Niveibacterium microcysteis: one gene and its partner. The protein of the gene in region 2 interacts with the protein of the main gene of each other region in a pairwise test. Links are inferred from orthologs where the notes say so. Each region holds a gene or a part of one and is shown on either strand. Other genes may lie near its edges.

What was found. Proteins that work in one complex are often made in the same cells at the same time.
Region 1: the proteins of JY500_RS18745 (region 2) and JY500_RS15600 interact in binary tests that used the Escherichia coli proteins (3 or more experiments, as listed by UniProt). The link is inferred for Niveibacterium microcysteis from one-to-one orthologs.

The regions. Positions count from the first base shown.
Region 1 is NZ_CP071060.1:3,432,039-3,437,598, forward strand. The notes cover bases 1,394-4,370. They hold JY500_RS15600 (RodZ domain-containing protein), read right to left. Parts: upstream 3,365-4,370; coding sequence 2,423-3,364; downstream 1,394-2,422. Other genes in these bases: ispG (flavodoxin-dependent (E)-4-hydroxy-3-methylbut-2-enyl-diphosphate synthase), read right to left, coding at 1,394-2,417; pilW (type IV pilus biogenesis/stability protein PilW), read right to left, coding at 3,361-4,155; rlmN (dual-specificity RNA methyltransferase RlmN), read right to left, coding at 4,158-4,370. In the rest of the region: hisS (histidine--tRNA ligase), read right to left, coding at 1-1,129; more of ispG, read right to left, coding at 1,167-1,393; more of rlmN, read right to left, coding at 4,371-5,270; ndk (nucleoside-diphosphate kinase), read right to left, coding at 5,357-5,560.
Region 2 is NZ_CP071060.1:4,109,984-4,115,376, forward strand. Bases 1,039-3,848 are described here. They hold JY500_RS18745 (rod shape-determining protein), read left to right. Parts: upstream 1,039-1,826; coding sequence 1,827-2,870; downstream 2,871-3,848. Other genes in these bases: JY500_RS18735 (aldo/keto reductase), read right to left, coding at 1,039-1,292; gatC (Asp-tRNA(Asn)/Glu-tRNA(Gln) amidotransferase subunit GatC), read right to left, coding at 1,306-1,593; mreC (rod shape-determining protein MreC), read left to right, coding at 2,976-3,848. Also shown: Asp-tRNA(Asn)/Glu-tRNA(Gln) amidotransferase subunit GatA, read right to left, coding at 1-278; more of JY500_RS18735, read right to left, coding at 306-1,038; more of mreC, read left to right, coding at 3,849-3,890; rod shape-determining protein MreD, read left to right, coding at 3,892-4,413; mrdA (penicillin-binding protein 2), read left to right, coding at 4,430-5,393. UniProt on the Escherichia coli protein: Forms membrane-associated dynamic filaments that are essential for cell shape determination. Acts by regulating cell wall synthesis and cell elongation, and thus cell shape.

The DNA of each region.
Region 1 (5,560 bases), 680 kb from region 2 along the record:
CGGCCTTCTTCATCTGGTTCTTGAAGTTGCCGCCGCCACAATGCAACACGACCGCAAAGCCATCCTCGCGAAGCTGTTCCGCCAGACGGAATGCGAAGCGCGAGGCGGCATCGCCTTGGTGTACCAGATATACATCGGGAACCGAGCGCGCGGCATCGCCCTGCGAGACCTCCCACAGCATCATCAGACGCTCGATCCCCATGCCGAAACCACAGGCCGGGGTCGGCTTTCCGCCCAGCTGTTCGACGAGGCCATCGTAACGACCGCCGCCACACACGGTTGCCTGGGCACCGAGTTTATCGGTCACCCATTCGAACACGGTGCGGTTGTAGTAGTCCAGCCCGCGGACCAGACGCGGATTGATGCGAAAAGGAATCGCGGCCTCACGCAGCAGCGTCTGAACGCCTTCGAAGTGCGCCAGCGATTCGACGCCAAGGAATTCGGCGAGCTTCGGCGCGGCTTCGACGAGCGCCTGCATCGCCGGATTCTTGGTGTCCAGGATGCGCAGCGGATTCGAGTGCAGACGACGCTGAGCGTCTTCGTCCAGTTGATCGCGATGCGCCTCGAAATAGGCGATCAGGGCCTGGCGATGCGCTGCACGCTCGTCGCTGGAGCCAAGCGTGTTGAGCTCGAGCGTGATGTCCTCTTCAAGACCCAGATCGCGCCACAGACGCGCGAGCATCACGATATGCTCAGCGTCGATGTCCGGACCTGTGTAGCCGAAGGCTTCCACACCAAACTGGTGGAACTGGCGCTGGCGCCCCTTCTGCGGCCGCTCGTGGCGGAACATCGGGCCGTTGTAATAGAGCCGCTGCGGACCTGACGAATTGATCAGGTTGTGCTCAAGCACGGCACGCACGCACGGTGCTGTGCCCTCGGGACGCAGTACCAGCGGATCGCCGTTCAGGCGATCTTCGAAGGCGTACATCTCCTTCTCAACGATGTCGGTGTGCTCACCGACGCCACGCACGAAGAGCGGTGTGAATTCAAGAATCGGCGTGCGGATCGGGCGATAGCCATAGCTACGCAGCCAGCCGCGCACGATCTCCTCGAACAGCTCCCAGCGTTCGGCGTCGTCGGGCAGGATGTCGTGCATGCCACGCACGCCCTGAATCAGTTTCTGTGCCATCAGCTACCTGTTCAATGTCTCGTCGGCGTCGGAACGCTCAGACGGTCTTTCTTGTGTATTTGCGCGCTACGTAGGCGTCGATCAGCCCGATGAACTCCTGGGCGATGTTGTCACCGCGCAGGGTCACGGTCTTTTCCCCATCCTCGAAGACCGGCGCCGCCGGGGTTTCACCGGTACCGGGCAGCGAGATCCCGATGTTCGCGTGCTTGCTCTCACCGGGCCCATTGACGACACACCCCATCACTGCAAGCGTGAGGTTCTCGACGCCGTCGTACTGGGTCTTCCATTCCGGCATCTTGTCGCGCACGTAGCCCTGCACCGACTGCGCGAGTTCCTGGAAGAAGGTGCTGGTCGTGCGCCCGCAGCCGGGGCACGCCGTCACCATCGGGGTGAAGGCACGCAAGCCCATGCTCTGCAGGATTTCTTGCGCAACGATCACTTCCTGCGTCCGGGCGCCGCCCGGTTCCGGCGTCAGCGAGACACGAATCGTGTCGCCGATACCTTCCTGTAGCAGCACACCCAGCGCCGCGGTGGAGGCCACGATGCCCTTGCTGCCCATGCCGGCTTCGGTCAGACCAAGGTGCAGCGGATAGTCGCAGCGCGCAGCCAGCATGCGGTAGACGGCGATCAAATCCTGCACGCTCGACACCTTGGCGGACAGGATGATTCGGTTGCCGGCCATGCCAAACTCTTCAGCCTTGGCTGCGGACTCCAGCGCCGAGGTGACGAGCGCCTCGCGCATCACCGCCTGCGCATCCATCGGTTCGGCACGGCTGGCGTTCTCGTCCATGATGCGCGCGAGCACCGACTGGTCGAGACTGCCCCAGTTCACGCCGATGCGGACCGGCTTGTCATACTTGCAGGCCAGCTCGATGATCGCCGCAAACTGCGGATCGCGCTTCTGGCCGGAGCCGACGTTGCCCGGATTGATGCGGTACTTGTCCAGCACCTCCGCGCACTCGGGGTAGGCCGTCAGCAGGCGATGGCCGTTGTAGTGGAAGTCACCGACCAGCGGCACATCCACGTTCATCTTCAGCAGCTGCTCGCGAATCTTCGGCACTGCCGCCGCCGACTCTTCGTTATTCACCGTGATGCGCACGATCTCGGAGCCAGCCCGCGCGAGTTGCGCGATCTGGATTGCCGTCGCGATGTGGTCTGCCGTGTCGGTGTTGGTCATCGACTGCACGACGATCGGCGCATCCGACCCAACGCGGACACGCCCGATGCGAACTTCACGGGTACGGTGGCGAGCGGCCGGCTTTCCGCCGAATGGATCGAGAACAGGCATCAGCATCACTTCACGGAAAGGCGCGCCACACTCACCTTGGTGTAGGGCGCGAGATCGACCGGGCGGCCGTTGTATTCGACTTTGACGTTCGGCGCGTTGCCAATCACCAGCGCAAACGGTGCCGTGCCCTGCACCGTCTGTGTCGAACCGGCTTTGCTAAGGCGCGAGAACACCACGCTGCCGGAGGCATCACGCACCTCGACCCATGCGTCCTGCGCGAACGAAAAATTCAAACCGCCCTGCGCTGCACCAACCGGCGCCGACTGCTGCGCGAGTGGCGTAGGCGCCGATTGCGGAGCGGCAGGTTTGACTGCGGCAACGGGTGACGATTGCGCCGCCGAGGCGGTAGCCGGCAGCGATTGAGCAACAACCGGCTCGGACGCGCTCGCGGCAGGCTCGACCTGCGCGGTCACAACGGCCGTCTCTTCGGTGTGCGGCGGGAAGATCGGCTCGGACGCCGCAACGGCCGCAGACTGACTCACCCCACGCTCAACACCCGGAGTGGCACCACGGCCAAACCAATTGAAGCTCGACCACACCAGCCCCAGCGCGACAATCGCGCCTACCACCATGACGGCTGGCAACGGGGACGCCGACCGATAGCCCGACGGGCGGCGCGGCACGGAGCCTTCGGCATTCGATTCAGGCGCGAGCTTCAGATCCTCGCCACGTGCGGGCTGCTCCATGCGTTCAAGCAGCGGTGCAGGATCCAGACCGAGATAACGCGCGTAGTTGCGGACAAAGCCGCGTGCAAAGGCACTGCCCGGCAACTGATCGAAAGCCTCGCTCTCGATCGCTTCGATCTGGCGAGGGGTCAGCTTCAGCGTGGAAGCGACTTCGGCGATACCAAGATTGCGAGCCTCACGTGCCTGCTTCAGGGCAACGCCCGACGCAGCAACGCCGGGGGCATTCGCGTAGCTGTGTGATTCCATTGACGTAGCGCTCAATCAAAGCGCTCCTGCAAATAGTCCTGATATTCCTGCGAACTGGTGAAGCGGCGGCGCAGCTGCGCGGTGTAAGCGGCTTCGGCCTCCCGGTTGCCCAGCTTCCGCTCAACACGCAAACCCAGCCAGACTGAGGCCGCGGTTGGTTCGCCTACACGGTTCAGGTCGGCCACAAGGTCGCGCGCCTTCTGCATCTCGCCTTTGCGGTATGCGATGTTCGCAAGGTTGAAGAGCGCGGTTGCGTTATTCGGGTCGAGCGCCAAGGCGCGAGCGAACTGCCCGCGGGCCGCATCCTCGTTCTTGAGCTTCAGGTAACACAGGCCCGAATTGGTGTACGGGCGGGTCGGGGTTTCGTAGTACGGGTTCTGGGCTGCCTTCGCGAGCAACTCAAGACCGCGCTGCTCCTGTCCACCGTTGCACAGGAACCAGCCGAAGCTGTTGTTGATTTCGGGATCACCGGGCGCCAGCGACAGGGCGCGCTCAAACTCCGACTGCGCGGCTTTCTGCTCATCCAGGTACATATGCACCAGCGCCTGCAGATGATGCGCAGCGGCGTAGCTCGGGTCCTCCTGGACCGCAATCCGCGCCTCCTCCATCGCAACGCCAAGGCGGCCGGCCTTGACATACTCATTGCCCAACTCGACGTGGGCCCGCGAGCGTTTTCGCGCCTCGGTGGTGACCGGCTGATCGGTCGAGGGTCGGTCAGCAACGCCGGCTCCGCCTTGCGACGAAGGGGTACTGCAGGCGGATACTGCCGCCGCAGTCGCGAGCACAAGCATGAGCGAACGAGCCACGATCAAGATCTGACCTCCGTAAGCGAAATGGTGCGCCGCGTAGTGCGGCGCGTTTTATCGATAACCTGCCCGGCGAGCTGACCGCAGGCGGCATCGACGTCGTCGCCGCGGGTCTTGCGGGTGGTCGTCACGATTCCGGCATCGATCAGAATCTGGGCAAAACGCTTGATCCGGGGTGCCGGTGAGCGTTCGTAGCCCGAATTCGGGAACGGATTGAACGGAATCAGATTGAATTTGCACGGCACATCGCGCGTGAGTGCGATGAGCTGCCGGGCATGCTCGTCCTGGTCATTGACCCCGTCGAGCATGACGTATTCGAAGGTGATGAAGTCACGCGGCGCGCGCTCGAGATAGCGCCGGCAAGCCGCCATCAGTTCCACCAGGGGGTACTTCTTGTTGATCGGCACGAGCACGTCGCGCAGCGCGTCGTTGGGCGCGTGCAGCGACACGGCAAGCGCCACCGGGCAGGCGTCGCGGAGGCGATCCATCGCCGGCACGATGCCCGAAGTCGACACCGTCACGCGACGGCGCGAAAGGCCGTAGGCGTGATCGTCGAGCATCAGGTTCAGCGCCGACACCACGTTGTCGAAGTTCGCCAGCGGCTCGCCCATACCCATCATCACGACGTTGCTGATGATGCGTTCGCCGTCCGGGTCCGCACCCAGCAGGCGGTTCGCCATCCACAGCTGACCGATGATCTCGGCGGCCGTCAGGTTGCGGTTGAAGCCCTGCTTGCCGGTCGAACAGAAGGAGCAGTCCAGCGCGCAGCCGGCCTGCGAGGAAATGCACAGCGTGCCCCGCGTCGTTTCCGGAATGAACACGCTCTCGACCGCGTTGGCGTTGCCCACATCGAACAACCACTTGCGCGTGCCATCGGTGGAGATGCTGTCGCGGATCGGATTGGGCGGCACGATGCAGGCCGATTCCTGCAGCTTGGCGCGCAGGCTCTTGGCGACATCGGTCATCGCCTCGAAATCGGTCTCCCCGAAGCGGTGAATCCAGCGCAGCACCTGGCGCGCGCGAAACGGCTTCTCGCCCTGCGCGGCGAACCAGTCTGTCATCGCCTGCGCATCGAAATCGAGCAGGTTGACGCGGTTTTCTTGTGCTGTCGTCATGTTTGTCTCCGGGGGCAGAGACCGTTCAGACCGCCAGCGGGGGTTCAAATTCCCGCCGGCGAATCCGTTGGATCGCTACGCCTCGCTTAGCGGGAGTAGACGTTCATGCCCGGGAAGAAGAACGCCACTTCAACGGCGGCGGTTTCCGGGGCATCCGAACCGTGCACGGCGTTGGCGTCGATCGACTCGGCGAAGTCGGCGCGGATCGTGCCCGGCGCAGCCTTCTTCGGGTCGGTGGCACCCATCAGCTCGCGGTTCTTCGCGATCGCGTTCTCGCCTTCCAGCGCCTG
Region 2 (5,393 bases):
AGGATCTTCGAGCCGCAGGTCGTCAGCACGCCCTCGGTACAGAAGATGTCCTTGTGCGCGATCGGGATGCCGGCGAGCGGGCCCACCGCCCCGGCCGCGCGTGTGGCATCGGCGGCCGCCGCCTGCGCCAGCGCGCCATCACGGTCGACCGTGATGAAGGCGTTGAGCGCCGGGTTCAGCGCGGCGATGCGGTCGAGGAAAGTCTGCGTCAGCTCGACGCTGGAAAACTGTTTTGCCGAGAGGCCGGCAGCAAGCTGTTTGAGGCTCAGTTCAAGCACGTTGGATCCGTGTGGCAGTGCCCGCGATCACCAGAGGTGGTGTACCGAAGGCTTGATCAATCGTTCGTAGATATCGCGCACCGCCGCCATTTCGGCGTCGGTGAGCGCACGCAGTCCTTCGACTGCAAGGTTGGCGTCGAGCTGGTCGGGGCGGGATGCGCCCGGAATCACCGTCGACACTTGCGGGAACATCAGCACCCAGCGCAGCGCCCAGAGCGCCAGCGGCGTGTGGTCCGGGAACACCCGCTTGAGTTCCTCGACCGCCTGCAGGCCCAGTTCGTACGGCACGCCCGAGAAGGTCTCGCCCTTGTCGAACGCAGCGCCATCGCGGTTGAAGTGACGATGGTCTTCCGCACCGAAGGTGGTCTCGCGGCCGAACTTGCCCGACAGCAATCCGCTCGCCAGCGGCACCCGCACGATCACGCCGATGTCGCGCTTGGCCGCCTGTTCGAAGAACAGCCCGGCCGGGCGGTGGCGGAACATATTGAAGATGATCTGCACCGTGGTCACGTTCGGGTACTCGATCGCCTTCAGCGCCTCCTCGACCTTCTCGACGCTGACGCCGAGGTTGAGGATCTTGCCCTCGCGCTTGAGGTCGTCGAACAGGCCGAAGATTTCGGGCCGGTAGAACACCTCGGTCGGCGGGCAGTGCAGCTGGATCAGGTCCAGCGCGTCGAGGCCGGTGTTCTTCAGGCTGGCCTCGACAAACCCGCGCAGGCGCTCGACGGTGTAGCCGGCATTCACATGCGGCGAAATCTGGCGGCCGCATTTGGTGGCCACGAACACGCGCTCGCGCCGCGCGCGCACGACACGGCCGACCGCGGCTTCCGACATCCCGGCCGAATACACGTCGGCGGTGTCGATGAAGTTGATGCCGGCGTCGATCGCGCGATTCAGGATCGTCTCGGCGTTGGCGTCCGAAAATACATCGCCCCAGCGTCCACCGACCTGCCAGGTACCCAGCGCGATCTCGGAAACATCAAAACCGGTCTTGCCCAGCCTGCGTTGCTGCATGGCAGCCTCCCGCTTACTCGATGACCTTCGGAACCAGGTAGAGACCGTCTTCCGCCTGCGGCGCCACCGCCTGATAGGCGTGGCGACGATCGGTTTCCGACACGCGGTCTTCGCGCAGGCGCTGCGCAACGGCCTGGGGGTGATAAAGCGGTTCGACACCGGTGGTATCGACAGCCTGCATGCGTTCAATCAGGCCGAAAATCCCGTTGAGCTTTTCCTGCGAGGCCGCGGCCTCCTGTTCGTCCAGCTCGAGCCGGGCAAGCCGCGCGATGCGGTGAACGTCGTCGTGAGTCAGCGACATGGCCGGAATTTCATTCAAAACAAGGAATTGAATAGGTTATCATAGACCCTTTACCCGCCCTAGCCGGACGGGTGCTGGGCACCGCCGAACGGCGGTTTGCTGCCAAGCGTGGGCTCATTCGCTCGCGGAACGGCCGCCCCGGTTCGCGACATCCGCAACCGGCCATGCGCCACAAGGGCGCACCCCGCACCGCCCCGGGCACACCCCCAGACAAAACACGGATTTACTCAGACATGTTCGGATTCCTGCGTTCCTATTTTTCGAACGATCTCGCGATCGACCTCGGCACTGCCAACACCCTGATCTACGTCCGCGGCCGCGGCATCGTGCTCGACGAACCGTCGGTCGTTGCGATCCGCACCGAAGGCGGCCCCAACGCCAAGAAAACGATCCAGGCCGTCGGTGCGCAAGCCAAGCAGATGCTGGGCAAGACGCCGGGCAACATCACCGCGATCCGCCCGATGAAGGATGGCGTGATCGCCGACTTCACCGTCACCGAGCAGATGCTCAAGCAGTTCATCAAGAAGGTGCATCCTTCTTCGATGCTCGCGCCGAGCCCACGCATCATCATCTGCGTGCCCTGCGGCTCGACCCAGGTCGAGCGCCGCGCGATTCGCGAATCGGCGCTCGGCGCCGGCGCCTCGCAAGTGTTCCTGATCGAAGAACCAATGGCCGCCGCAATCGGCGCCGGCCTGCCGGTGGCGGACGCGACCGGCTCGATGGTGGTCGACATCGGCGGCGGCACCACCGAGGTGGGCGTCATCGCGCTGGGCGGCACGGTGTTCGCCAACTCGGTGCGCGTCGGCGGCGACAAGTTCGACGAAGCGATCGTCAACTACATCCGCCGCAACTACGGCATGTTGATCGGCGAAACCACCGCCGAGAACATCAAGAAGGAAATCGGCTCGGCCTTCCCGGGCTCCGAAGTGCGCGAGATGGAAGTCAAGGGCCGCAACCTGGCCGAAGGCATCCCGCGCGGCTTCACGATTTCCAGCAACGAGATCCTCGAAGCGCTGGCCGATCCGCTCAACTCCATCGTCTCGGCCGTCAAGAACGCGCTCGAGCAGACCCCGCCGGAACTGGGTGCCGACATCGCCGAACGCGGCATGGTGCTGACCGGCGGTGGCGCGCTGCTGCGCGACCTCGATCGCCTGCTGATGGAAGAAACCGGCCTGCCGGTGATCGTCGCCGATGATCCGCTGACCTGCGTCGTCCGCGGCTCGGGCATGGCGCTCGAAAAAATGGACAAGCTCGGCAACATCTTCGCCAACGAGTAAGCTCGCCGCGAAGCAAGCCACTTGGCAGCGCGCGCGTGAAGCGCGCGTTGCCCGTTCACCCCACGCCGCAGGCTTTCCGCACGCGAACCGAAGCGCCCAGACACCATGTCCGTCGTCGGTCACCAGCCTCCTCCATTTTTCAAGCGCGGCCTGCCAGCCTCTGCGCGGCTCACGCTCTACCTTGTGCTGTCGATCGGTCTGCTGGTCGCGGATTTGCGTTTCCGCTATCTCGAAACCGTGCGCCACGGCGTCACGGTGCTGACGTATCCGCTGCAGATCGCTGCTTCAACACCGGCCGAGTGGGCGAATCGGACCTACGACTATTTCTCGTCGCTCAGCAGCCTGCAGAGCGAGATCAAGAGCCTGCGCGCCCGCGCGCTGGATGATGCGAAACGGCTGCTGCGCCAGCAGAGCCTGGAAAACGAGAACCATCAGCTGCGCGAGCTGCTCGCGATGCGTGAGCGTGTCGGCGCCCGCAGCATCGCCGCCGAAGTGCTCTACACCGCGCGCGATCCGTTCGCACGCCGTGTGATCATCGATCGTGGCGAGCGCGACGGCATCGAGCGCGGACTCGCGACGATCGACAACGCCGGCGTGGTCGGCCAGGTGACCCGCGTGTTCCCGCTGCAAGCGGAAGTGACGCTGCTGACCGACAAGGACCAGGCGATTCCGGTGAAGGTCGTACGCACCGGCCAGCGCGCCGTGATGTTCGGCGCCGGCGGCGGCATGCTCGAACTGCGTTACCTCGCGGCCAACGCGGACGTCGAACCCGGCGACGTGGTCGTTACCTCGGGGCTTGATGGAATCTACCTACCCGACCTGCCGGTCGCGAAAGTCGTGAAGGTCAATCGCGACGATGCACGCGGCTTTGCACGCTTCGTCTGCCAGCCGGTCGCCGGCATCGAACGCAGCGGTGCCGTGCTAGTGATCGGCCGCAACGTCAAACCGCTCGAAGACCCTACCGCCAACGATCCGGCCCCGGCCGCAACCACGCCGGGCGGCCGCCCGAAGAGGAAGTGACATGCAGCCGACGCACCGCTCCAGCCGAATCCTGCTGCCGGTCCGCATGGGCTGGGTGTGGATCACCCTGTTCCTCGGCCTGACCCTGAATCTGGTTCCTACCCGCGCACTGCCGGGCGTGCCGGACTTTGTCGCACTGGTACTTGCCTTCTGGTGCGTGCGCGAACCGCTACGCGTCAACATGGGCGCCGGCTTCTGGCTCGGCCTGCTGACCGACATCGGCTACGGTTCGGCGCTCGGCCAGCATGCGCTGGCCTATGTGCTGCTCGCCTTCATCGCGAGCACGATGAGCCGCCGCCTGCTGTGGTTCCCGCCCGCGGCACAGGCGCTGCAGATGGTGCCGCTGTTCCTGATGACGCAGATCGTCATGCTGGTGGTGCGCCTGATCGCCGGGGCGGAATTCCCGGGTTGGGAGTACTTCTTCACCACCTTCACCACCGCGTTGCTGTGGTTCCCCGCGCACTTCGTGCTGCTGCTGCCGCAGATGCAGCCGATCGAGCGCGACCAGAACCGTCCTCTCTGAGCGGCGTCGAAGATCGATGGAATTCAAGACACCCGAACAGGAGATCTCGCGCTTCCGCGGCCGCGTGCTGGCAGCGAGCGTGTTCGTCTTTTTCTGTTTCGGCCTGCTGGTTGCGCGCTTCGTCTGGCTGCAGGTGATCAAGCACGATTACTACAGCACGCGAGCGGAGGACAACCGCATCTCGCTGGTACCGATCGTGCCGAACCGCGGCCTGATCGTCGATCGCAACGGGCTGGTGCTGGCGCGCAACTACTCCGCCTACACGCTGGAGATCACGCCAAGTCGCATCAAGGATCTGGATGCCACGATCGACGCACTGGCCGGCATCGTCGACATCCAGCCGAAGGACCGCAAGCGCTTCAAGAAGCTGCTCGAAGAGAGCAAAACCTTCGAGAGCCTGCCAATCCGCAACCGCCTGACCGATGAGGAAGTCGCGCGCTTCGTCGCACAGCGGTACCGCTTCCCGGGCGTCGATATCAAGGCGCGCCTCTTCCGCCAGTACCCGGAAGGGGAGTTCGCCTCGCATGTGCTGGGCTACATCGGCCGCATCAACGACAAGGAAAAGACGCGCATCGAGGAAGATGACGACCGTGCGGCGAACTATCGCGGCACCGAGCACATCGGCAAGAGCGGACTTGAGCAGAGCTACGAGGATGAACTCCACGGCACCACCGGCTTCGAGCAGATCGAAGTGGATGCCGGTGGCCGCGCAGTGCGCTCGCTTGCGCGCACCCCGCCGGTGCCGGGCCGCAAACTCGTACTGACGCTGGACAGCCAGTTGCAGAAGATCGCCGAGGCGGCCTTCGGCAACCGGCGCGGCGCACTGGTGGCGATCGAACCGGGCACCGGTGGCGTGCTGGCACTGGTGTCCAAGCCCACCTTCGACCCCAATCTGTTCGTTGACGGCATCGACCCGCAGAACTGGGATGCGCTGAACAATTCGCCGGACCACCCGCTGATTCACCGCGCGATCTACGCCT